3 regions of the Paraclostridium sordellii genome follow, and region 3 is predicted to be linked to each of the others. Evidence: riboswitches for the same ligand, from Rfam matches in the RefSeq annotation. Region 3 holds a riboswitch; each other region holds the start of a gene.
What was found. A riboswitch is a leader RNA that binds a small molecule or an ion and turns the genes downstream of it on or off. The one in region 3 is predicted to bind cyclic di-GMP.
Positions count from the first base shown of each region.

Region 1 (7,854 bases), 860 kb from region 3:
TGTTATCTTATCATTCTTAACAACTAAGTTAACATCAGAATTGTCACTTAGCTTAATCTCAAATGTATATAAATTTTTATTTAGAATATATCCTTCTGGAGCCTTTGTCTCTACTGCTTTATACTTTCCTGGAGATAATTTTACATTTGCAATTCCATCTTTTCCCGTAGTTAAAGTGGTTATTTTCTTACCATCAAGATTTTGAATTTCAAATACAGCACCTTCTAAGACTTTATTTTTATTACTCGAATCAACTTTTTTAATAGTTAAGTTGTGATTAGATTGAGAATTTAATATATTGCCTAAATTTACGGTAGTTCCCAAGTTATTTTCACTTACAGTAAATTTAATTTCTTTATTATCTAATGTATATCCACTAGGCGCTTTAGTTTCTTTTAAATAATAATCTCCAGGCTTATCTATACTATATGAAACAACTCCATCTGTTCCACTCTTTAATGTAGCTATTATTTTTTTGTTGCTATCCATTAGTTCAAATGTAGCTCCTTCAAGAGGTGCTTTTGTTAAACTATCTAATTTTTTAGCTTTAAAGCTATACCCTTTCTTAGTTTCAACTTTATTGGTAGTCGAGTTATTTATTTTTGCAATATTATTTATAGTACTTCCATCATCAACTTTAGAAAAATCTGTTTTTATTTTTACTTGTAGTGGTTCTCCATATTCTATCTGTTTAATATCATTAGTTACATTTATTGTATTAGTAGATTTATCAATATTTACACTAAAATGTTTAGGTGCTTGTACATCTAAAATTTTAACTCTTGGATCTAACTTGTCTGTTAAATTTAAATATCCTTTATTAAAGTATCCATAACAGTCAAAATCTATTGTATAATTAACGATTTGACTATCGCCTTTTTTTAATGAGGTCTTATCCACAGTTTTTCTAGCATTTATAGCACCTGCGTTCATTTCATACCTAACTACATTACTTACTTCTTTAGAAGTTTTATCATAGCTTATTTTGGCATTATTAGTATAAGCTTTTTGCCTTTGAGTAACTTCTAAGTCATAATAAACTAAATAATGTTTATTTGTATCTCCGATGTTTAAAGTTAATTTATTATTTTCAAACTTTATTTTATCTTTTATTTGCTTTGTAACCCACTCAAAATTATCTGCTATATCATATGCTCCAACTCTTATACTTCCATCAACTAATTTCATTCCTGATGGTATAACATCTTCAACAATAGCATTTTTTATATCTTGGTTATTAGGGTTTATATCTAATGTATATGTAACTTTGTTATCATTTAAATTTACTATACCTACTGTATGTCCATTTTCATCTTTGGCAGTTTCATTAGTTCTACTATATTTTGATATAATTTTATCGTCATCTTTAGGTTTGACTATAGCTTTTGATGATATTTCTCCATCATGTTTAATTAAGCTTGCAATATTATCATATCTTGGCATTTGTTTTTTTATTATCAAATCATAACTTATTCTGTATTTATTTTGTGTAGTTCCAAAATTCACATAAAACTCATTACTCTGTAAGTTCATTTTACCTTTGAATTCAGATGTTACATTTCTTTCTTCTTGTCCATATTTAGTTTCATAAACTTTTATGGAATTTCTGACTAGTTCCATACCTTCTGGGATACTATCTTTTATATATGAATTATAGATATATCCATGCTTTTCATTTACATATATACTATACTGAACCTTTTTCCCTACTACTGGATTATTTATATTATTTATTAGAGTTCCATTTTCATAACCTTCATAGCCGTCTGGATTGTCTACTGATTTGTATATTTGTCTATCTATTATTTCTTCTGTTGGTGGATTTACTTCTTTTGGAGGATCAACTTCAATATCCATATACTGCACTGTTCCATTTAAATTCACTTCAACTCTCTGAGTTGTAGCAGATTCAACATTTTTAGCAGTAGCTTTTACACTCATATATCCTCCAATTGCATCATTTGCTCCTTCACTAAATACGGCAGTAACAGTTGTTCCATTTACTGTTACACTTTTAAAATGCTCCGGTGGATATTTGGGGCTTATATCTTTAAATACATCAGGTAATTCAAAAGTTATTACATCTCCATCTTTTATACTTCCTGGCCCATTTAAAGCTTCATAGTTTAAATTAAATTCAACTTGATCTCCTGAATCAACTTTACTCTTATTACTGGTTAATTTCAGTTTAATATTACTGTCAGCAAATACAGTTATACTTGGCGATATTATACTTAGTATCATATTTAGAATAATAACTAAGCTAAGTACCTTCCTGCCTTTCCTATCTTTCAAAAAATCACCTCTTTTTATTTTTTAAATTTGGAAATAAAAAAGGCTATACCTACAATTTGTAAATATAGCCGGTTGCATCACTAACTCCATATATTCCAGATGCCCAAATACAGAATATACTTCTTCGTCTCTAAATTATTAAGTTTTACTTTCAAATAAAAAAGGCTATACCTACAGTTTGTAAATATAGCCGGTTGCATCACTAACTCCATATATTCCAGATGCCCAAATACAGAATATACTTCTTCGTCTCTAAATCATTAAATTTTTACTTTCAAATAAAAAAGGCTATACCTACAGTTTGTAAATATAGCCGGTTGCATCACTAACTCCATATATTCCAGATGCCCAAATACAGAATATACTTCTTCGTTTCTAAATCATTAAATTAATTCACTTAATTTTACCAAATTTCGATATTTTTTGCAATCAAATTTATAGTTTATTAATCTAAATCGTATTGTCTCTCTTAACTTTAACAGGTTTCTTTTTTATGTATATTTGTTTATGTTTTTTTAAAAATATCTCACCTTTATAATTAAGTAAATCTACATAAGAGCATAGATCACTTATTTCAATAACTCCTATATCTTCATTTTTTATACCATCAATATTGCTAAAAGCTCCAACAATATCTCCAACTCTTATTTTTTTCTTTTTTCCAGCATTTAAATATATTTTAGTAACCTCACTATTTAACTTACTATCTTTTTTATTTATACGATTAGTTTTAAATAAATTTTTAGATTTCTCTTCAAACTTTCTTTTACCTAATTCTATACTCTCTTCATTTAAGTCCTTTAAATTTTCTATATTATATCCAATATATTCTTGTATATCATTTATAACACTCTCATCTTTTTCTGTTATAATAGTTATTGCTTGCCCATATTTGTCTTGTCTTCCAGTCCTACCTATTCTGTGTACATAATTTTCCTTATCTTTTGGAACATCATAGTTTATTACTAATGAAACATCATCTATATGTATTCCTCTACTTGCAACATCAGTGCTAACTAGTACATTATATTTTCCTTCCTTAAAATCTTTAATTACAAATATTCTTTTTTCTTGAGACATATCTCCATGGATTTGTGCTACAGAGAACTTATCTTGCTTCATCTTTTTATATAAATTACTAACTCTATCTTTTGTGTTTAAAAATATAATAGTGGTTTTTGGATTATTATAATATATTATATTCTTTAAACAATCATATTTTTTAATTGTTGTTGAATTTATTAATCTTTCTCTAATTTGAGGTTTATCTTTAGACTTATCATTTTTTATTTCTATAATATTTGGACTTTGTATATGTTTTTCGTAAACATATTTTATATCTTTATCTATAGTCGCTGAAAATAGACCAATATTACATTGTTTTGAAATCTTTTTAAATATAAACTCCATATCATCTATAAACCCTTTATTTAACATTTTATCAGCTTCATCTATAATTAAATATTTTAGATTTTTAATATCTATAGTTTCTCTTTTTATATGATCAATTACTCTCCCCGGAGTAGCCACAACAACATGAACTCTTTGTTTTAATTCATTTATTTGATCCTTTATAGGTTGTCTTCCAAATATAGCACTGCATCTAACTTTCTTAATTCTTCCTATATTAGATATTTCATCTTTTACTTGTATAGCTAATTCTCTAGTAGGAACAATAATCAATGCCTGAATACAGTTTTCTTCTATATTTATCATTTCACATATCGGTATTCCAAAACTAGCCGTCTTTCCACTACCTGTTTTAGACTTAACCACTATATTTTCGCATTTTATAAGCTTAGGTATAACCTCTTTTTGTACTTTTGAGGGTTCTTCATATCCCATGTTAAAAAGTGATTTTAATATATTTTTATCCAGGTTAAATTCATTAAATTTCGTTTTCATTATTACCACCTTATCTAAAATAAATTTCATTTTCATATAGTTATTTATTATAACACAACCTAGAACTTATATAACTTTTTAGCCATATATATAGTATACAGGGTTAATTGGAGGTGGTATTTATCTATACAAAAAAAGAATTTTTAGAATATATAAATGATTATTTAACTTGTTACAAACTCCAATCCAGCAAAAATAAATACTATCTAGAAACTATAAATTCAATAAATAAAATAATAAATGATATTCATAAAAGTTCAAATTATATTAATAGTTGTTCTACATTTTCCAACTTAGAAAATTCATATTGTATAACTCATAATATAAAAGCTGATTTAAAAAATGCTATGATTCTAGAGTATAAATTATTTACCAAATATATTAATAATATAAATAATATAGATTCATCATTTTCAAAACAAAATCTTCAAAATATATTAAGTTCTAAATTAGAAAGCTTTAATTTATATAAGTATCTGTATGATAACCTATTCTCAAGGGATAGTCAAAGTACAACCGAAATTTACTTTTGCGAAGAATTTTTCTTAGAAAATAATACTATAAATTTAATAATAAACAGTATAAAAAAAGATAAAAATATTTTATATCTAGATGGGTATATGATAAATTTAAAGAAAGTGCCTTTATCTAGTTTATTTAACTTTTATCTTGAACTACGAGATAATCGAGGTATAACATTTGCTAATAAATTATTTAAAAATATAGATATATGTGGAAATTTAGGTGTACTAAGATCTAAAAAAGTGCTTTTAACTTTTTTACCAACAGAATATGAATTATTTGGATCAGATTTAAGTAATATAACATGGTACTACACTTATGATTTTATATAAACAAATTTAATTTTACCTTTTTATCATAAATTTAAATTTTTAATAATAAGCTTCAATAAAACATATTTTTATACTATGATAAAAGGAGAGTACAAACATGTTCGAAATAATAAATTTTCCTTACAATAATAGACCTGTAGCTAGATTAGACAGTTACAATATAGTTCATAATCATCTATATCATGACTGTCCAGTTGGTAGAGTTTATGTAAACCTTATATATGATAATTTAGAAAATATTGTTGGAAGTGTTGATAATAATGGTCATGTATATTCTGTAGAATCTGATTCCCCTATAGGAAAAATCGATAGTAACGGTTTTATATACAAGAAAAATAAAGTCATCGGTAAAGTTAATTGTGATAAAAATTCATGCCCAAATCTAGCAGGAGGAGCATATCTAATATTAATTTACGATAAAAGATGAATTTAAAACAAAAGCAAGTTATTTGTATGATTAGCTTTTGTTTTATATCAATTTGTAACATTCAGATTATAAAATGCATTTTATTTCTATATATTCATATAAATAAAAAAAGGGCTTATAGAGCCCTTTAATTATGCTTTACTTGCAACAATGTTTGTGGAAAACTTTGCATAGTTCTTTGTTATCTTCTAGGATAGCAATTAATATTAACTCTTCTAAGCTAGGATGTCCACATGGCAAGCATCCACCATCTGCTAAAATTCTTAATATAGCATCTATACCTGGGTGTCCACATGGTAAATCTAAGTTTTCTAATAATTCTCTAACATATCTTCCTAAAAACCAATCTAAATCTTTATCACATTTATCTTTGCATGTTGGGAATTTAGTCCATTCGCAACATTGTGATTTATTGCAATTGCATATACACTTACATACGAACTTGTGATTATTATTTCCATCACAATTCCATTTTTTACAGTTATTTTTTTTATTGCAACTCATTAAATCAGCTCCCATATTAAATTATGGATAAACTTATCCATAATTTAATATATGATTAATATTTTTTTTTGACATTATTTTATATATATTTTTTTAATTCTACATAAATAGTCACAACTTTCACTAATTTTAATATATTAATTAAAAGAGATCTCTTTTAATTAATATACTGGAGGAATTTTATGCATAATAGGTCATTTTTATGTTGTAAATGCAGACGTTGTGGTAGATGTTTTTTCTTTTTTAAAATTTGTCCTAGATGTGGTTGCTGCAGACGCTGCTGTAAGTGTCACTGCTAGTTAAAAAGCTATCTCAAGTAATAGATATTAATTCTATCTTGAGATAGCTTTTTTTATTTAATAAAAATTTTAATTTCTGTTCCTAATCCAATCTTACTTCTAATTTTCACATCAAATTTATGCGCTTCCAAGATATCTTTAGCTATAGCCATTCCTAGTCCAGACCCTTTATGAGCCTCACCGGTATTAGTTCCTCTGTAGTATCTATCAAAGATTCTGTCTAAATCATCTTCTTTTATCCCTTTTCCATTATCTTTTATTGTTAAAATAGTATTTTTATCATCTTTATAATCTATGCTTACTTCTATATTCACATCTTTTTTATTATGTATAAGCCCATTATATACAAGATTATTTATAACTCGTTTAAACAACATTAAATCAATATCTTTCTCTATTACTTCTTTATTAGTATAAAATTCAATTTTACTATTTGAATATTTAGGGTCATTCAATATCTGAATTATGCAATCTTTTACTACTCTTACAATATTTACAGTTGATTTATTTAATACATTTTCACTACTTTTTAACTTCATTGTTAAATTTAAATCATCTACAAGTTCTTTTATATATTCGGATTTTTCATTGATTATAACTCCGTAGTCTTTTGCTTCTTCTCTATCTATATAGTAATCATCATCACTTAAAAGCTCTGCATATCCTTTAATTGATGATAGAGGAGTTTTAATATCATGTGAAATATTAGCAATCCATTCTTGCTTTAATTTATCTAATTTATTTCTTTCTATCTCATTACTTTTTAAGGTATCAGATAATTTATTTAGCTTTTTATACACACTTTGATATAATCCCTTTTCTTTGTAGAAAATCTCATACTTACCCTCTTCTAAATTTTCAACTCCTCGTATTATATTTTTTAATGGCTTAGTTAACCTTCTACTAAATATATATCCAACTATTATGGCTAATATTAAATCGATAAATAGTATAAGCCATATTATTTTTATTACAGTATTAGCTAAGTTTTTTGGATTATAAGTAAGTATATACTTTTGTAATTGATTTCTATCAAACCCAAGTATATAACTATACTCTTTATTATTTATAACCTTACTAGATACCAATACATTTTCTGCATCCTTACTATCAAATCCACCAGCATATTTATACCCATTTATAATTTCTACAGGAGTATGCTTTTTATTGAGAGCTTTTGGAGCATTATATCTATATACTTCCTTTGAATCTTCATCTAGTATCTGTATCCACATGTCATTTTTACGTAATAATTGTTTTCCTTTTTCATTAACTTCTATTTCATTATTTTTGATATTTATATATCTATTAAAATCTCTAGTAAATACTTCTCCTTCTTGCTTTGGAGTTTTAGAATTATTAAAAATAACAACTCCCATTATTCCTGATATATTTAGGATAGTGACTATCATAACTACACAAATTATACTTACTACATACTTTAAAGTTATTCTCAATTTCATTTTAGTTTTCCTTCAAAGTTAACTTGTAACCTAATCCTTTTATATTTTTTATGTGCTTAGGTTTTGATGGATTATCTTCTATTTTCTCTCTTAATCTCCTTATATGA
Region 1 covers NZ_LN679998.1:2,358,306-2,366,159, forward strand. Annotated here, with positions in the region: partial or broken gene ATCC9714_RS11315 (SpaA isopeptide-forming pilin-related protein) at 1-2,295, opposite strand, end outside; cyclic di-GMP riboswitch class II at 2,353-2,436, opposite strand; cyclic di-GMP riboswitch class II at 2,475-2,558, opposite strand; cyclic di-GMP riboswitch class II at 2,598-2,681, opposite strand; gene ATCC9714_RS11320 (DEAD/DEAH box helicase) at 2,746-4,200, opposite strand; gene ATCC9714_RS11325 (hypothetical protein) at 4,314-5,054, shown strand; gene ATCC9714_RS11330 (hypothetical protein) at 5,152-5,481, shown strand; gene ATCC9714_RS11335 (hypothetical protein) at 5,620-5,985, opposite strand; gene ATCC9714_RS11340 (HAMP domain-containing sensor histidine kinase) at 6,338-7,747, opposite strand; gene ATCC9714_RS11345 (response regulator transcription factor) at 7,749-7,854, opposite strand, start outside.
Region 1: linked by a shared signal. The riboswitch ahead of ATCC9714_RS11315 (SpaA isopeptide-forming pilin-related protein) and the one ahead of ATCC9714_RS15575 (response regulator transcription factor) in region 3 are both predicted to bind cyclic di-GMP.

Region 2 (7,854 bases), 1.6 Mb from region 3:
ATCTTATTTCGCTAGGTATTTTGCTAGCATTTATTATTTCTTCAAGTCTAATTATTTCATTTGATTTATTATCCTCAGCATAATCATAAGCTAAGGATATAGATAAAAGCTCAGTATATAGAATATTAGTTTTTAAGTTACATCTAAGATATTTAAAAACTGTATCTATGTCTTTTACTATATTTTTTTGTATATAAGTTTCTAATCCATAAGAGTGACTATAAGCACCTATTGGAAATAAAGCATCATTAATTTGTAATAAAAGAAATATATTCTTATCTATAGTCTTATTCATATTTATTCACCTCAAAGATTAAACCTTAATGGTGATGGTTGTTAATAGATGATGAAATACTTTTTTCAAAATCAAATTTCACTTCTTTTTCTTCAACTGATACTCCTAACTTTTCTAGCATAATTTTCATAGGCTCATCAAATATTGTTATAAATTGATTATCAGTTTCTCCTCTAAATAAAGTAGCATGTTTATTTCCAATTTCATAACACACCTTAGGTATTAAGGTAGGATTATCTACATTGATTACTAAAGATTTTGTATGAGGTATGTTTACTGCGATTATAGTATCCTCATTTATTCCTAATATATCTCCTTGTCTAAGGCCTCTAGTTAATATATCATTGTCTAATTTAATACCTACTTCTAAACCATTTCTGCTAATTTTTTTATGTAACTTTTTAAAGGCTTCATGCCACTCTATATCAATATAATCTACTTTTTTACCTGTAAACTTTGTATCACTTATTTTCCCTATCACTTTTTCTACTAACATATCTAATTTTCCTCCTTTTTATATAAAACCTTATATTAAATCAAAAATTCTTAATTCCATATATTTAAAATCATTAATAATCCTGGAATCCAACCTGTAAATATACCCTCAAATATAGATAAGTAAGGTACATATTTTTCTAGATTCTTCTTACAGACATTTTCTAAAAATCCTGTAAACCATAGAATTCCCCATAGTAGCCATATTGTAGTCATCTTCCAGTCTCCATTATTATAATCAACAATTGCAAATGGAACTGTATTTATTGCAACAAATAAGCTATACCAGCCAAAAGGTCTTTGGTCTAATTTATAAATTCCATTTATTGCAACAAATAAATATGTAAATCCAAATAATAGTCCTGTTCCTGCTGAATAGTAATCTCCTTTTACGAGTGAAATAATATTTATCACTATTGATAGAAGACCTGTAAATATATTCATTATAGAAGAAGACTTTCCATCTATCTTATAAAGTCTTGTTATCCCGTTATTTATAAGTACCATACCTACATACAATAAACAAACCCCTAGCATATACATCCACCTTCCTGTATATAAATTTTTTTAAAAATTAAATCATAGATAGACCTATTAGTTTTACTTTTTAAAATAAGTTATATAACTGTGCTAAAGGTAGTTTTTCTGCTGGTTCGCATGTTAAAAGTATACCATCTGCTTTAACAGTATAACTTTCAGGATCAACCGTAATCTCTGGTGTAGCATTATTTAATACCATATCCTTTTTACCTATATTTCTACAATTTTCAACCGGTAAAATTTTCTTTTGTAGATTTAATTTCTCTTTAACGCCATTTTCATATGCATCCTTTGATACAAAGGTAATGCATGTATCGTATTTTGCACTTCCATGAGCTCCAAACATAGATCTATACATAATTGGCTCTGGTGTTGGTATAGAAGCGCCAGGATCACCCATTTTAGCTTCAATTATCATTCCACCTTTAAGTATTATATCTGGCTTAATTCCAAAGAAAGCAGGATTCCAAATAACTAAATCTGCAAATTTACCTTCTTCAACTGATCCTACATAATTTGATATACCATGGGCAATAGCTGGATTTATAGTATATTTGGCTATATATCTTTTAACTCTATAATTATCATTTTCCTTATTATCTTCAGATAAATGTCCACGTTGATTCTTCATTTTATGTGCAGATTGCCAAGTACGAGTTATGACTTCACCAACTCTGCCCATTGCTTGAGAATCAGAACTCATAATACTGAATACTCCTAAATCTTGTAGTATATCCTCTGCTGCTATTGTTTCTGGACGTATTCTTGAATCTGCAAATGCTACATCTTCTTCTATTTTTTTGTCTAAATGATGGCATACCATTAGCATATCTAAATGTTCATCTATTGTATTTAATGTATAAGGCATAGTTGGATTTGTTGAGGCTGGCAATATGTTGCCATATGATGCTGCTTTTATTATATCCGGTGAATGTCCACCACCCGCACCTTCTGTATGGAACGTGTGTATAGTTCTTCCGGCTATTGCATTCATTGTGTCCTCTATACATCCCCCTTCATTAAGGGTATCTGTATGTATAGCGACTTGAATATCATATTTATCAGCAACTGTGAGACATGTATCTATTACTTTTGGAGTGGCTCCCCAGTCTTCATGTATTTTAAGACCTATTATTCCTGATTTGATTTGTTCTATTAAAGGTTCTTCGCTTGAACAGTTTCCCTTTCCAAATAAACCTATATTCATAGGATATTCTTCAGATGCTTTAAGCATTTTTTCTATATTCCAAGGACCTGGAGTGCAGGTAGTTGCATTACTTCCATCAGCTGGACCAGTTCCTCCTCCTATCATTGTGGTTATACCACTACATAGTGCAGTATTTACTTGTTGTGGTGATATGAAATGAATATGTGTATCAATTCCACCAGCAGTAACTATAAGTCCTTCTGCTGAAATTGCTTCTGTAGATGCACCAACTATCATATTTTCATTTACACCATCCATAATATCTGGATTTCCTGATTTTCCTATTCCAACTATATTCCCATTTTTTATTCCTATATCAGCTTTAAATATTCCTGTACTATCAACTATAAGTGCATTTGTTATAACTAAATCTAGTGCCCCTTCTTCACTATTAATATGAACACATTGGCCCATACCATCTCTTAAGGTTTTTCCTCCACCAAACTTTATTTCATCTCCATAAACAGTATAGTCTTTCTCAACTTCTATAATTAAATCTGTATCAGCAAGTCTGATTTTATCTCCAGTTGTAGGCCCAAACATACTTGCATATTTTTTACCAGACATTTTATAAGACATTTATTTCTCCTCCTTGTTTAAATTAATTATAAGAAATATTTAAAACTTTCGAATTCTAAGGCTTTTTTTAGATTATCATCATTGACTTGTCCTTCTGTTAATCCATTAAATCCAAATGCTTTTTTGTTTCCACCTAATTCAACTAAATCGACTTCTTTTCTTTCTCCTGGTTCAAATCTAATTGATGTTCCTGAAGGTATGTTTAATCTCATTCCAAATGAACTTTTCCTATTAAATTTTAACAGTTTATTTACTTCGAAAAAATGAAAATGGGAACCTACTTGAATTGGTCTATCTCCAGCATTTTCAACTTTAATAGTTAATATTTTTTTACCTTCATTTAAAATAATTTCTCTATCTTTCGTAATGATTTCTCCTGGTATCATATTTTATCTCCCCTTAAACCTTATTTTATAGGATTATGTACTGTTACTAATTTAGTTCCATCTGGAAATGTAGCTTCGATTTGAACTTCGTGTATCATTTCACTTACACCTTCCATTACATCTTCTTTTGTAAGAAGCTTTGTGCCTAGGTTCATTAGCTCAGTAACAGATTTTCCATCTCTAGCTAATTCTAGTAACTCTGAGCTTATATAAGCTACTGATTCTATATAATTAAGTTTAAGTCCCCTTTGCTTTCTTTTGCCTGCTAGTTCTCCTGCGTAATGTAACATAAGTTTTTCAATTTCTCTTTGTGTAATTCGCACTTTATTATCCTCCTTTATTATTAATAATAAAAGCTACTCCAAAGAGAGTAGCTTAAGCATATCTGAGCATATATAAAAAATAATATTATATTTAGGTATTTATAAAATAAAATTGTTAAGTATTTGACAATTAAAGGTGAATTAATTTATATATTCAATCCTTTAACTTTAAGTTATTAGATTTACTTATTTACTTTTATATTAAAAAAGCTACTCCAAAGAGAGTAGCGTAAATACACCTAAATATACATATAAAATTTATATGTATCAGATATAAAAACAAAAAGTTTTAACTCTTTGGCAACTGGCTGGCATAGTCTTTGACCTTAGCCCCTTTAGCTTTGCGTAGCTAGATTTCTCTAGGTTTGCATATTTATTTTTAATTATATTACTATTATAGTACTATAATTTTATTTTTTCTACTTTTTTTGTCAATGTTTTCCTTAATTTTTTTATTTTAATTTTTTATTATTCTCAAGAGATAAATAATAATCTGTTAAATCTTTATATTCTATATTTCCATTAGCTTCATAAAGTATACTTAATTTTCCATTATTGAAGGATAAACAAGAGTATCCACCACCACTTGAATTTCCATCTTCAGGGTATGGGATACATAGTTCTCTAACACCTTTAGATAAATCATCAAAGTCAACCATATAAACAGTTATGTTATCTCTAACATATCCACCTTTTGTATTTTTTGGTGCTGAAATAAATCCTAATCTATGTCCATCTTTTGCAGTAACTTTGATAAATGAACCTTGGCATCCAGACCCATTACCAGTAGATATTTTATTATGTAAAGGATCGTATACTTCCCAAGTAGATCCTAAATCATAAGATATATATGATGCTCTATAATTCTTTCCATCATTTCTAGAACTCATAATTAAAGCTCCATCCAATTCAATTACCATATTTTCAGAAGTTTTTGGATCAGGAACTTTATTTCCCATTGTCCATGTTTCTCCATTATCCTTTGAATATATAACTGATGAATAATAGTTGTTAGCATTGTTTTCTCTTAATGCAATTTGTATTGGCATTACTATTGTACCATCAGACATTACAATACCACTTCCAACACCGCCTAACCATCCAATAGTGTTACTTGGTTGATTTTTTATTCTTGCTTTATTTGTAGTTAAATCAACTTTATCAGACCATGTTTCTCCATTATCATCAGAATAAACCATTTGAACAGACCAGTCACTTCTTAAAGAAGTTGTACTACTTGCCCAATTTCCATTTTTATTCCATGATCCTGCAATTAATATTATTCTTCCTGTGTCTGTAACAACAGTTGTTGAATCCATTACACGAGAAAAAGTTGAATCAATACGATCATTTTCCATTACTGTTTTATATTCCCATGTTTGTCCATTATCAGTGCTTTTAGCAGCTCCAATATCTATGTATGCATGATCTGCTGCTCCATTATAACGAATATCTGAAAATGCTAGCATAGTACCATCTGCCAAAGTCTGAAGACTAGGTATTCTAAAATACTGTGCATTCCACGTATTGTCATTTTTATTAAATACAGTTGTTTTTTGAGGTTCATTAGTTGTGTTTAAATTACTTGCAAAGACACCATTGATATTACATGCTGACAAAACAATTGCCATACTTAATACTTTCAAAATTTTAATAAATTTTTTCATAGCTCTCCCCCTTTAATTTAAACTATTCTTTATATATTAATTTTAGTTAATTTTAGCATAATAATTTTTATTTTTTTGTCATAATCACTGGTTTATATTTATATTTTTTATAATTTCTCTGTTAATTTAATTAATTACTTTAGATAAATATATTTATTTATAAAAAAAAGATATTAACATAAATTATGTCAATATCTTTTTGTATCTTAATATCAAGGAATATACTAGAATATATATATAAAATATATTTTTATTTTACATCATATATATTTTGTGCACTTGTTTCTTTTGTGAAAAACGAAGCAACAACACTTATTGCTATTATCATAATTAAAACAAAATATGCCTTTTCATAACCAACTAATGGGGTATCTTTATAACTATCTAAAACCTTACCCATAATAACTGGGATAACAGCGGCTCCTAAAAATCCTACACAGTTTACAACTCCTGTAGCCATACCTGAAAGTCTTCTATCATTTACCTCATTTCCCATTGTCCAACACATAGTAAATGCTGATGAAACAAATCCAAATATAAATAAAAATGGAACAAGCATGTTAATAGGTACTCCAACGTATATAAGTACTATCCAGCATAATAAAGTTAAAGTCCCCGCAATAGTTAATGGCAATTTTCTACTTTTAAAATAATCTGAGATTTGCCCAAGTACTAAAGAACTTATAAGTGCCCCTGCTATAGTCACTATAACATAATTTGCTGATTGTACATTTGTTAAACTGTACTTTTCTATTAAGAATGAAACTCCATATGTACCCATAAATACAGTATAGGCTGTAGATAATCCAAAATATGCAATAGATATAACCCAAGTTCTTTTGTTTGATAATATTGATTTTAATGCTGGCATAACTTTTATATTAGATGCATCTATCGGTCTATTCTCAAGTTCATCCATTCCTGGAAGTCCCATATCTTTTGGATCATCTTTAACAAATATAAGCGTCAAGACTGTGAAAAATACCATTGCTAATCCCATAAAAATAAAAGTATTTCTCCATCCAAATTTTGCTGAGACTAGGGCTAGCGGAGTTTGTGCTAACATTGATCCTAAGTTTGCAACTACTCCAGATAATCCAACCATTAGTGCAAAGTTTTTTGAATAAAACCAACGTGATTGTATTTTTACCAAACATATAAATACAACAGATACTCCAATCCCTACCATAAAACGACCTATATAAGCAACATTTATACTAGGTGCCATACCAAAAGTTATAGAACCTATTGCAGCCAATATAGAAAACATTGATACTGTTTTTTTAGGACCTAGTTTATCAGCAAGTATTCCTGATGGTATCTGCATGATAAAATATGCGTAAAAATACATTGAACCTATATTTGCATATTCTAGTGATCCAATTTTAAATTCATTTTGTAAATCATTTTTAACAACGCCAACACCCATACGATGAAACGTTACAAATATATATACAGATGCTAATATTAACCAAACTATCCACCTATATCTTTCTATCTTCTTAATGTCATTGTCTTTAACTCCAACACTTTTTAATCCCATTAAATTATCCCCTTGTAAAATTATTTTTAGTTTTCATTTAAAAAATCTAAAGCAAATTGAACATGTAGTGCTACTCCATACTTAAGACATTCTTCATCTATTTTGAACTTCTCATGATGTGGATAATAAATACTATCTTTTTCCTTATTATTATAGCCAAGGTATGCATATACTCCTTTTGCATATTTCAAGTAATAAGGGAAATCTTCTGATCCCATTAGTTTAGGTCCTGATACAGTTTTTCCTTCACCTAGTATTTTTTTTGCTGAATTTTTTGCAATTATAGATAATTCTTCATCATTATAAAGACTTATTGCACTTTCTTCTATATTTACATCAACATTAATTTCATAAGCTTCTGCAATTGCTTTTGCATGTCTTTTTATACTTTGGTGGACAATTGCTCTTACTTTAGGGTTAAAGTATCTCATTGATATATCAAGGTTTGTGTACTTAGGAATTATATTAGCCTTAGTTCCTCCTATAAACCTTCCTACTGTAAGAACTACGGGCTCTTGTGGATCAATATTTTTAGTTGCTATTGCTTGTAATCCTGAAACAAAAGTACAAGCAGGATAAATAGTGTCTTTTGCAAGGTGTGGAGAAGATCCATGACCTGATATTCCTTCAAATTTTACATAAATAGTATCACACCCTGCCATTTTATATCCTGAATCAATATTTACATATCCAGTTTCAAGATCAGGCATACAATGTAGTCCAAAGCAAGCATCTACTCCATCCATTCCTCCATCTTTTATGATTTCTTTTGCTCCTGTAAAAGTTTCTTCTCCTTCTTGGAAAAAGAATTTAATATTT
Region 2 covers NZ_LN679998.1:1,656,927-1,664,780, reverse strand. Annotated here, with positions in the region: gene ATCC9714_RS08040 (urease accessory protein UreF) at 1-295, opposite strand, end outside; gene ATCC9714_RS08035 (urease accessory protein UreE) at 321-791, opposite strand; gene ATCC9714_RS08030 (AmiS/UreI family transporter) at 842-1,327, opposite strand; gene ureC (urease subunit alpha) at 1,398-3,116, opposite strand; gene ureB (urease subunit beta) at 3,143-3,502, opposite strand; gene ureA (urease subunit gamma) at 3,523-3,825, opposite strand; cyclic di-GMP riboswitch class I at 4,122-4,205, opposite strand; gene ATCC9714_RS08010 (sialidase family protein) at 4,278-5,492, opposite strand; gene ATCC9714_RS08005 (MFS transporter) at 5,743-7,035, opposite strand; gene ATCC9714_RS08000 (amidohydrolase) at 7,062-7,854, opposite strand, start outside.
Region 2: linked by a shared signal. The riboswitch ahead of ureA (urease subunit gamma) and the one ahead of ATCC9714_RS15575 (response regulator transcription factor) in region 3 are both predicted to bind cyclic di-GMP.

Region 3 (7,854 bases):
CAACAACAAACTTAAAGATAAATCTAAAGAAGAATATTTTTTCATTGAAAGGCTAGACAGTGTAGATAAGATAAAATATGAAGATATACTTTATTTTGAGACTTGTAAAAAAAGATTCATAGGTCTTAATACTGTTGATAGTTATATAGAATTTAATGGGACTTTAAAAGAACTAGAAAAAAAATTAGATGATAGATTTATAAGATGTCATAAATCTTATATAGTAAATAAAAATAAAATAAGTAATATCGATAAAAAACAAAGAATTATAACTATGGAAGGTGGAAGTAAATGTTATGTTTCTTTACTGCTTTTAAAAAAAACAGTAGAGAGTATTTTATCCTAGATTTCATAGAAGTTTATCCATATAAAAACAGTTGACACAATTATAAATAAATGTAATAATTATACACAAGAGAAAGCTTTAAATTATCCCGAGAGGATATTAAGTGTTCGAATTGTATATACATAAAAATAAAGGTTCCTTGAAAGTAGTCCAGAGAGGCTAGTAAGGTTATATAAATAGATTTAATTTGCATACATATAACCTCTAACTGGATTAGTTAGAGGTTTTTTTAATATATAAAAATAAAATAAAGTCTTTTAAACTAGTCCAGAGAGGCTGGGAAAGATATCGTCATAACAACAAGTTATGAAGTATTGAATCCTTATACCTCTAGGTATAAGGATTTTTCTGATATTAGGGGCTTTATATAAAAAGGAGAGAGTAAAATGATAAATGGAAGAGACAAACTAATTGTAGCAATTGATACTAACGACTTTGATAAAGCTAAGGAATTAATAGATAAGTTAGAAGATAGTGTAGATATATTTAAAGTGGGATTAGAACAGTATGTAGCAACAAGAGGGAAGACAGTTGACTACTTAAAAGAAAAGGGTAAAAAAATATTTTTAGATCTTAAGTTTCACGATATACCAAATACAATGCAAAGTGCAGTAAGAGCAGCAGTAAGAGATAAGGTATGGTTAATGACAATACATGTTTCAGATATGGAAGGAATGAGACAATGTGCGATGGCTGCAAAAGAAGAATCTGAAAAATTAGGAATAGAAAAACCAATAATAGTAGGAGTTACAGTATTAACTTCATTAAGTGATAAAGATTTACAAGATATAGGTTGCAATATGACAACTCAAGAATTAGCGATAAAAAGGGCTAAACTAGCTAAAGAATCAGGAATAGATGGTATAGTTTGTTCAGCACAAGAGGTTGATAAAATCGTAGAGGTTTGTGGAAGTGAATTTGTAACAGTTTGTCCAGGAATAAGACCTGAAAGTGCTGATAATGGAGATCAAAAAAGAGTTGTTACTCCAAAAGATGCAATAAATAAAGGAGCTCATTATTTAGTAGTTGGAAGACCGATAACTAAGGCTGAAAATCCAAGTCAAGCAGCAAAAAATATAGTAAAAGAAATTGAAAATGCTTAAGGGGGAAGTAAGTTATGAAAGCTAAATTAATATTAGAAGATGGAACGATATTTGAAGGTAAAGCTTTTGGTTATTTAAATGAAAGTGTAGGAGAAGTGGTTTTTAATACTTCTATGACAGGATATGGAGAAGTTTTAACAGATCCATCATACTATGGGCAAATAGTAACAATGACTTACCCGTTAATAGGGAACTATGGAATAAATTTAGAGGATGTTGAGTCAAGAGGGGTTCATGTAAAAGGATTTATAGTAAGAGAAAAGAGTGATAATCCAAATAATTTTAGATGTGAGATGGATATAGACACATATTTAAAGCAAAACAAAGTAATAGGTATTGAAGGAATAGATACTAGAGCATTAACTAAAATATTAAGAAATAATGGGACTATGAAAGGAATAATTACTTTAGAAAATAATGCAACTTTAGAAGATGTTGTTTCAAAAATAGGTAAATTTTCAAATACAGAAGCAGTAATGACAGTTACTAGAAAAGAAAAGGAATATATAAAAGGAAATGGTCCAAAGGTAGCAGTTATGGATTTTGGAGTAAAAGAAAATATATTAAGATCTTTTAAAGCAAGAGGATGTGACTTGGTAGTTTTACCAGCAACAACGACAGCTGAAGAAATACTAAATGAAAATCCAGATTTAATATTCTTATCAAATGGACCTGGAGATCCAGAAGATTTAGATGTTGTTATAGAAAATATAAAACAATTAATAGGTAAAAAACCTATAGCTGGTATATGTTTAGGACATCAACTTTTAGCTCTAACACTAGGTGGAAAAACAGCAAGACTTAAATTTGGGCATAGAGGTGGAAATCATCCAGTTAAAGATTTAGAAGATGGAAAAGTTTATATAACATCTCAAAATCACGGGTACTATGTTTCACAAATGCCAGAAAATATGAAAATAACACATATAAATTTAAATGATAACACAGTAGAAGGTATGAGACATAGTGAGTTACCTATATACAGTGTTCAGTATCATCCAGAGGCTTGTCCAGGGCCGAAAGACAATGATTATATATTTGATAAGTTCTTAGAATTAATATAAATAGATTGTTTAAATTAACTAGATAAGGAGATTAAGAGTATGCCTAAAATAGATATTATTAAAAAGACTTTAGTATTAGGGTCAGGACCTATAATAATAGGGCAAGCAGCAGAGTTTGATTACTCTGGAACACAAGCTTGCCAGGCTTTAAAAGAAGAGGGAATAGAGGTTGTTTTAATAAATAGTAATCCAGCTACTATAATGACGGACGAAGAAGTAGCAGATAAAATATATATAGAACCATTAACAATAGAATTTATAGAAAAAATAATAGAAAAAGAAAGACCAGATAGTATATTAGCAGGTATGGGAGGTCAAACAGGGCTTAACTTAGCAGTTGAACTTCATGATGCAGGTATACTTGATAAATATAATGTAAAGGTATTGGGAACTTCTATAGAGTCTATAAAAAAAGGTGAAGACAGAGATTTATTTAGAGAAGTTATGAGGGAAATAAACCAACCAGTAGTAGTAAGTGATATAGTAACTAACTTAGAAGATGGATTAGATTTTGCTAATAAAATAGGCTATCCAGTAGTAGTTAGACCTGCATATACACTTGGTGGAACTGGTGGAGGTATAGCTGAAACAAAAGAAGAATTAACAGAAATACTTTCACAAGGGATACAATTAAGTCCAGTTGGCCAAGTACTGCTTGAAAAAAGTATTAAGGGTTGGAAAGAAATAGAATATGAAGTAATGAGAGATGGAAATGGGAACTGTATAACAGTATGTAACATGGAAAATATAGATCCTGTTGGAGTTCATACTGGAGATAGTATTGTTGTTGCACCTAGTCAAACTTTAAGTGATAAAGAATACCAAATGTTAAGAAAAGCATCTATAGACATAATAAATGCTATAGAAGTTAAAGGTGGATGTAATGTTCAGATAGCATTAAATCCTCATAGCTTAGAGTATGCAATTATAGAAATAAATCCAAGGGTTAGTAGATCATCAGCTCTTGCATCAAAAGCTACAGGATACCCAATAGCAAAGGTTGCTGCAAAAATTGCACTAGGGTATACATTAGATGAAATACAAAATGCAGTTACAAAGAAGACTTACGCATGTTTTGAGCCAACTCTTGATTATGTGGTTGTAAAAATACCTAAATGGCCATTTGATAAATTTAAGCAAGCAAATAGAAAATTAGGAACAAAGATGATGGCTACAGGAGAAATAATGAGTATAGGAAGTAACTTTGAAGCAGCTATACTTAAAGGGATAAGATCGTTAGAAATAGGAAAATATTCATTAGTTCACAAGGCTTCTGAAGATAGAAGTATAGAACAATTAAAAGCTAGAGTAGTGGTTCCTGATGACGAAAGATTATTTGACTTAGCAGAAATGATAAGAAGAGGCTATAAAATAGAAATGATAGAACAAATCACTGGAGTTGATAAGTGGTTTATAAATAAATTTAAATGGATAGTAGAACAAGAAGAAAAATTAAGAGGAATGCATATAGAGGATTTAACTAAAGATTATTTATTAGAACTTAAGAAAAAAGGATTTTCAGATAAAGGTATAGCTGACCTAATGAAAATAAGTCCAGAAAAAGTTTATGAGTTAAGAACTTTATATAACATAACTCCATCATATAAAATGGTTGATACCTGTGGAGGAGAATTTGATGCACTATCTCCATATTATTACTCAACTTATGAAGAATATGATGAAGTAGTTGTAAGTGATAATAAAAAAGTTATAGTATTAGGGTCAGGCCCAATAAGAATAGGGCAAGGTATAGAGTTTGACTATTGTTCAGTTCACTGTGTTAAATCGTTAAGAGCACAAGGAATAGAAACTATAATAATAAACAACAATCCAGAAACAGTAAGTACGGATTTTGATACATCTGATAAATTATACTTTGAGCCATTAACTGAAGAGGAAGTATTAAATATAATAGAAAAAGAAAATCCAGATGGAGTTATACTTCAATTTGGAGGACAAACAGCTATAAAGCTAGCTAAGTTCTTAGATGAAAAGAAAATAAAAATATTAGGAACAAGTTGTAAAGATATAGATGAAGCAGAAGATAGAGAAAAGTTTGATGAGCTATTAGAGAAATTAGATATAAATAGACCTAAAGGAAAGGCTATATGGTCAGTAAATGAAGGTATTGAAGAAGCTAAAAAATTAGGGTATCCAGTACTTGTTAGACCTTCTTATGTACTTGGAGGTCAAGGTATGGAAATAACTTATGATGAAAATAAGTTAACTCAATATTTAACAGATGCTTTCTTAAGAGATAGTAAAAATCCAGTACTTATAGATAAGTACTTAACTGGTAGAGAAATAGAAGTAGATGCTATATGTGACGGAGAAGATATACTAATTCCAGGTATAATGGAACACTTAGAAAGAGCTGGAGTTCACTCTGGAGACAGTATAACAATGTACCCAAGTCAAAATATAAGTGATGAAATAAAAGCTAAAATATTAGACTATACTAAGAAGATTGCTTTAGAGCTAAATGTTTTGGGAATGGTAAATATACAATTTATAGAGTTTCATGGAGAACTATATATAATAGAGGTTAATCCAAGAGCAAGTAGAACAGTTCCATATATAAGTAAGGTAAGTAAGGTACCTATTATAGACTTAGCTACAAAATGTATGTTAGGATCTAAATTAAAAGATTTAGGATATGGAACAGGAGTTTATAAAGAACCTAAGTTAATATCTGTAAAAGTTCCAGTATTCTCAATGTCTAAGCTTGCTAGAGTTGATGTGAGTTTAGGGCCTGAAATGAAATCCACAGGAGAAGTTTTAGGAGTTGGAGAAACTTTAGAGGAAGCTTTATATAAAGGTTTCTTAGGTGCTGGTAAGAAGATGTCTAACAAAAGAGGTGTCGTTTTAGCTACTGTAAATAACTATGATAAAGATGAGTTTATGGAAATAGCTAAGGATATGAATGAATTAGGATATACTTTCGTAGCAACTGAAGGAACAGCTAAGGCTTTAAGAGAAAATGGAATAGAAGCAAAAGTTGTAAATAGAGTAGAAGAAGCTAGGCCAAATATACTAGATGTTATAAGAAATAAGCAAGTTGATATAGTAATAAACACTCCTACTAAAGGAAATGATTCAACTAGAGATGGATTTAAGATTAGAAGAACGGCAACAGAGTTTTCAACAGAAGTGATGACATCATTAGATACATTAAAAGCTTTAGTAGAAGTTAAAAAGAAAGAAATAAATAGAGATGGGTTATCTGTTTATAATATAGCTGAGTAATTTTTAAGGGGTTAGATTTATCTAACCTCTTATTTTTATGTAAAAACCAGATTTAAGATAAGGATAGTAAATTAATTAAGTAGAAAGTGTATTATACCAATTATACCTTTATATAAAAATGAAAATATATTTATATATATGGAAATTTAAATAAAATATATTTATATATGAAATTTTAAAAACATTTTTTCGAATATGTAAAAATTAAAAAATGTAGAAAAAAATAATAAATTGTCGTAAAATATAAAATTTTCCAATAAAATAGGGTACGAAAAAATTTAACCTATCATATAGTATATGATACTATATAACCTGAAGGTATAACAATATTACTATAATATGAAAGAAACGTAGAAGTATATTCTGTACATGGGCACTTGGGATATATAGAGTTAGTAGTGCAACCGGCTTCCAGTATTATATAAATTATATTTATATGGGGGTTTAAAATGGAAGTATTAGTAATATCAAAATCTTTTATAGTTAGAGAAGCAATAGGTTTATTTTTCAGTAACAGATTTGAGAATTATAAAGTAAAAAGCTTAAAAGATTTAAGTGAAGCTCAGAATATTAGTCTATCAAATATTGATTTTGTATTTATAGATATAGATCAAGGATCAATAGATTTAATAGGTTATATAAAAGAAATTTTCCAGGATATAAAAATTATGGTTTTTAATAAAGATAAAGATAGAGAAATTTTTATGGAATGTTTTAGGAATGGCATTAATGGTTATCTAATAGATATACCTGAAAAAGATGAATTAATGCACATAGTAAGTACAGTTATTAAAGGGAAGAAATATTATGATTTAGAACTATTAGAAGGCGTTTTAGATATAAAAAAAGAAAGTAGTTATGAAAGTGTTGATTTATTAACTGATAGGGAAAATGAAGTTTTAGATAAAGTATCTACTGGATTAACAAATAAAGAAATAGCTAATCAATTGTATGTAAGTGAACATACTATCAAAAAACATATAACTAATATACTTGCAAAGTTAGATATGCGTAATAGAAGAGATTTGATAATATATACAAAATGTAAGATAAAGGGGAAATCTCTGAGTATTACATAAATTTATATAAAAGATGTGATTTCTAATCACATCTTTTTCTATGGAATTAAATAATTAAGCTTTATTGGCCTATAAAAAATTATGACTTTTAAATACGGTATCTATATATACTAGTATCAGTATTATATTTTACATATGGATTAAAAATTCTATAGTAATAAGTCATTATAAATAGTATTTATACATTAATAAATATTTAAAGATAGTGCGTAAAAACTCAATGTTAGTCCAACTTTATTGTTTTTTTGATAAACCTTGATAATATTATAAAAAAAGCACAAAGGGCTTTTAAGGTATTTTATTAGGGAGGCAGATTAAATGAAACGTAAATTTACTAAAACGGTACTTAATGCAGTTTTTGTCTTAGGGTTATGCTCTATTATGGGGGGAACATCTTATGCTTGGGATGGAAAAAAAGACGGAACTGGAACACATGCACTTATTGCAGAACATGGATTAACTATGTTAAATAATGATTTAAATCAAAATGAACCAAAGCCAATAAAACAAAACATAGAAATATTAAACAAATATTTGAAAGACTTAAAATTAGGATCAACTTTCCCAGACTATGACCCTAATGCATATGATTTATTTCAAGACCATTTCTTTGACCCAGATACAGGTAACAACTTTACATTAGATAATAAATGGTATGTAGCATCTCCTATTTATGATACAGCTGAAACACAAGTAAGAAAATTTGCTACTTTAGCTGAAAATGAATGGAAAAAAGGAAATTATAAAGAAGCTACATTTTTATTAGGTCAAGGAATGCATTATTTAGGGGATTTAAATACACCATACCATGCAGCTAATGTAACTGCAGTAGATAGTCCAGGTCATGTAAAGTATGAAACATTTGTAGAAAACAGAAAAGAGAATTATGCTTTAAATACAGCTGGAAATGATACAACTCAAGGAATATATAAAGATGCAGTAGCTAATAAGGATTTTGATCAATGGATGACTCAAAACTCTGTAAAATATGCTAAAAAGGCAAAAGCTTTATATTA
Region 3 covers NZ_LN679998.1:3,216,855-3,224,708, reverse strand. Annotated here, with positions in the region: gene ATCC9714_RS15595 (LytR/AlgR family response regulator transcription factor) at 1-346, shown strand, start outside; gene pyrF (orotidine-5'-phosphate decarboxylase) at 733-1,449, shown strand; gene ATCC9714_RS15585 (carbamoyl phosphate synthase small subunit) at 1,464-2,513, shown strand; gene carB (carbamoyl-phosphate synthase large subunit) at 2,553-5,759, shown strand; cyclic di-GMP riboswitch class II at 6,095-6,178, shown strand; gene ATCC9714_RS15575 (response regulator transcription factor) at 6,209-6,838, shown strand; gene ATCC9714_RS15570 (phospholipase C) at 7,157-7,854, shown strand, end outside.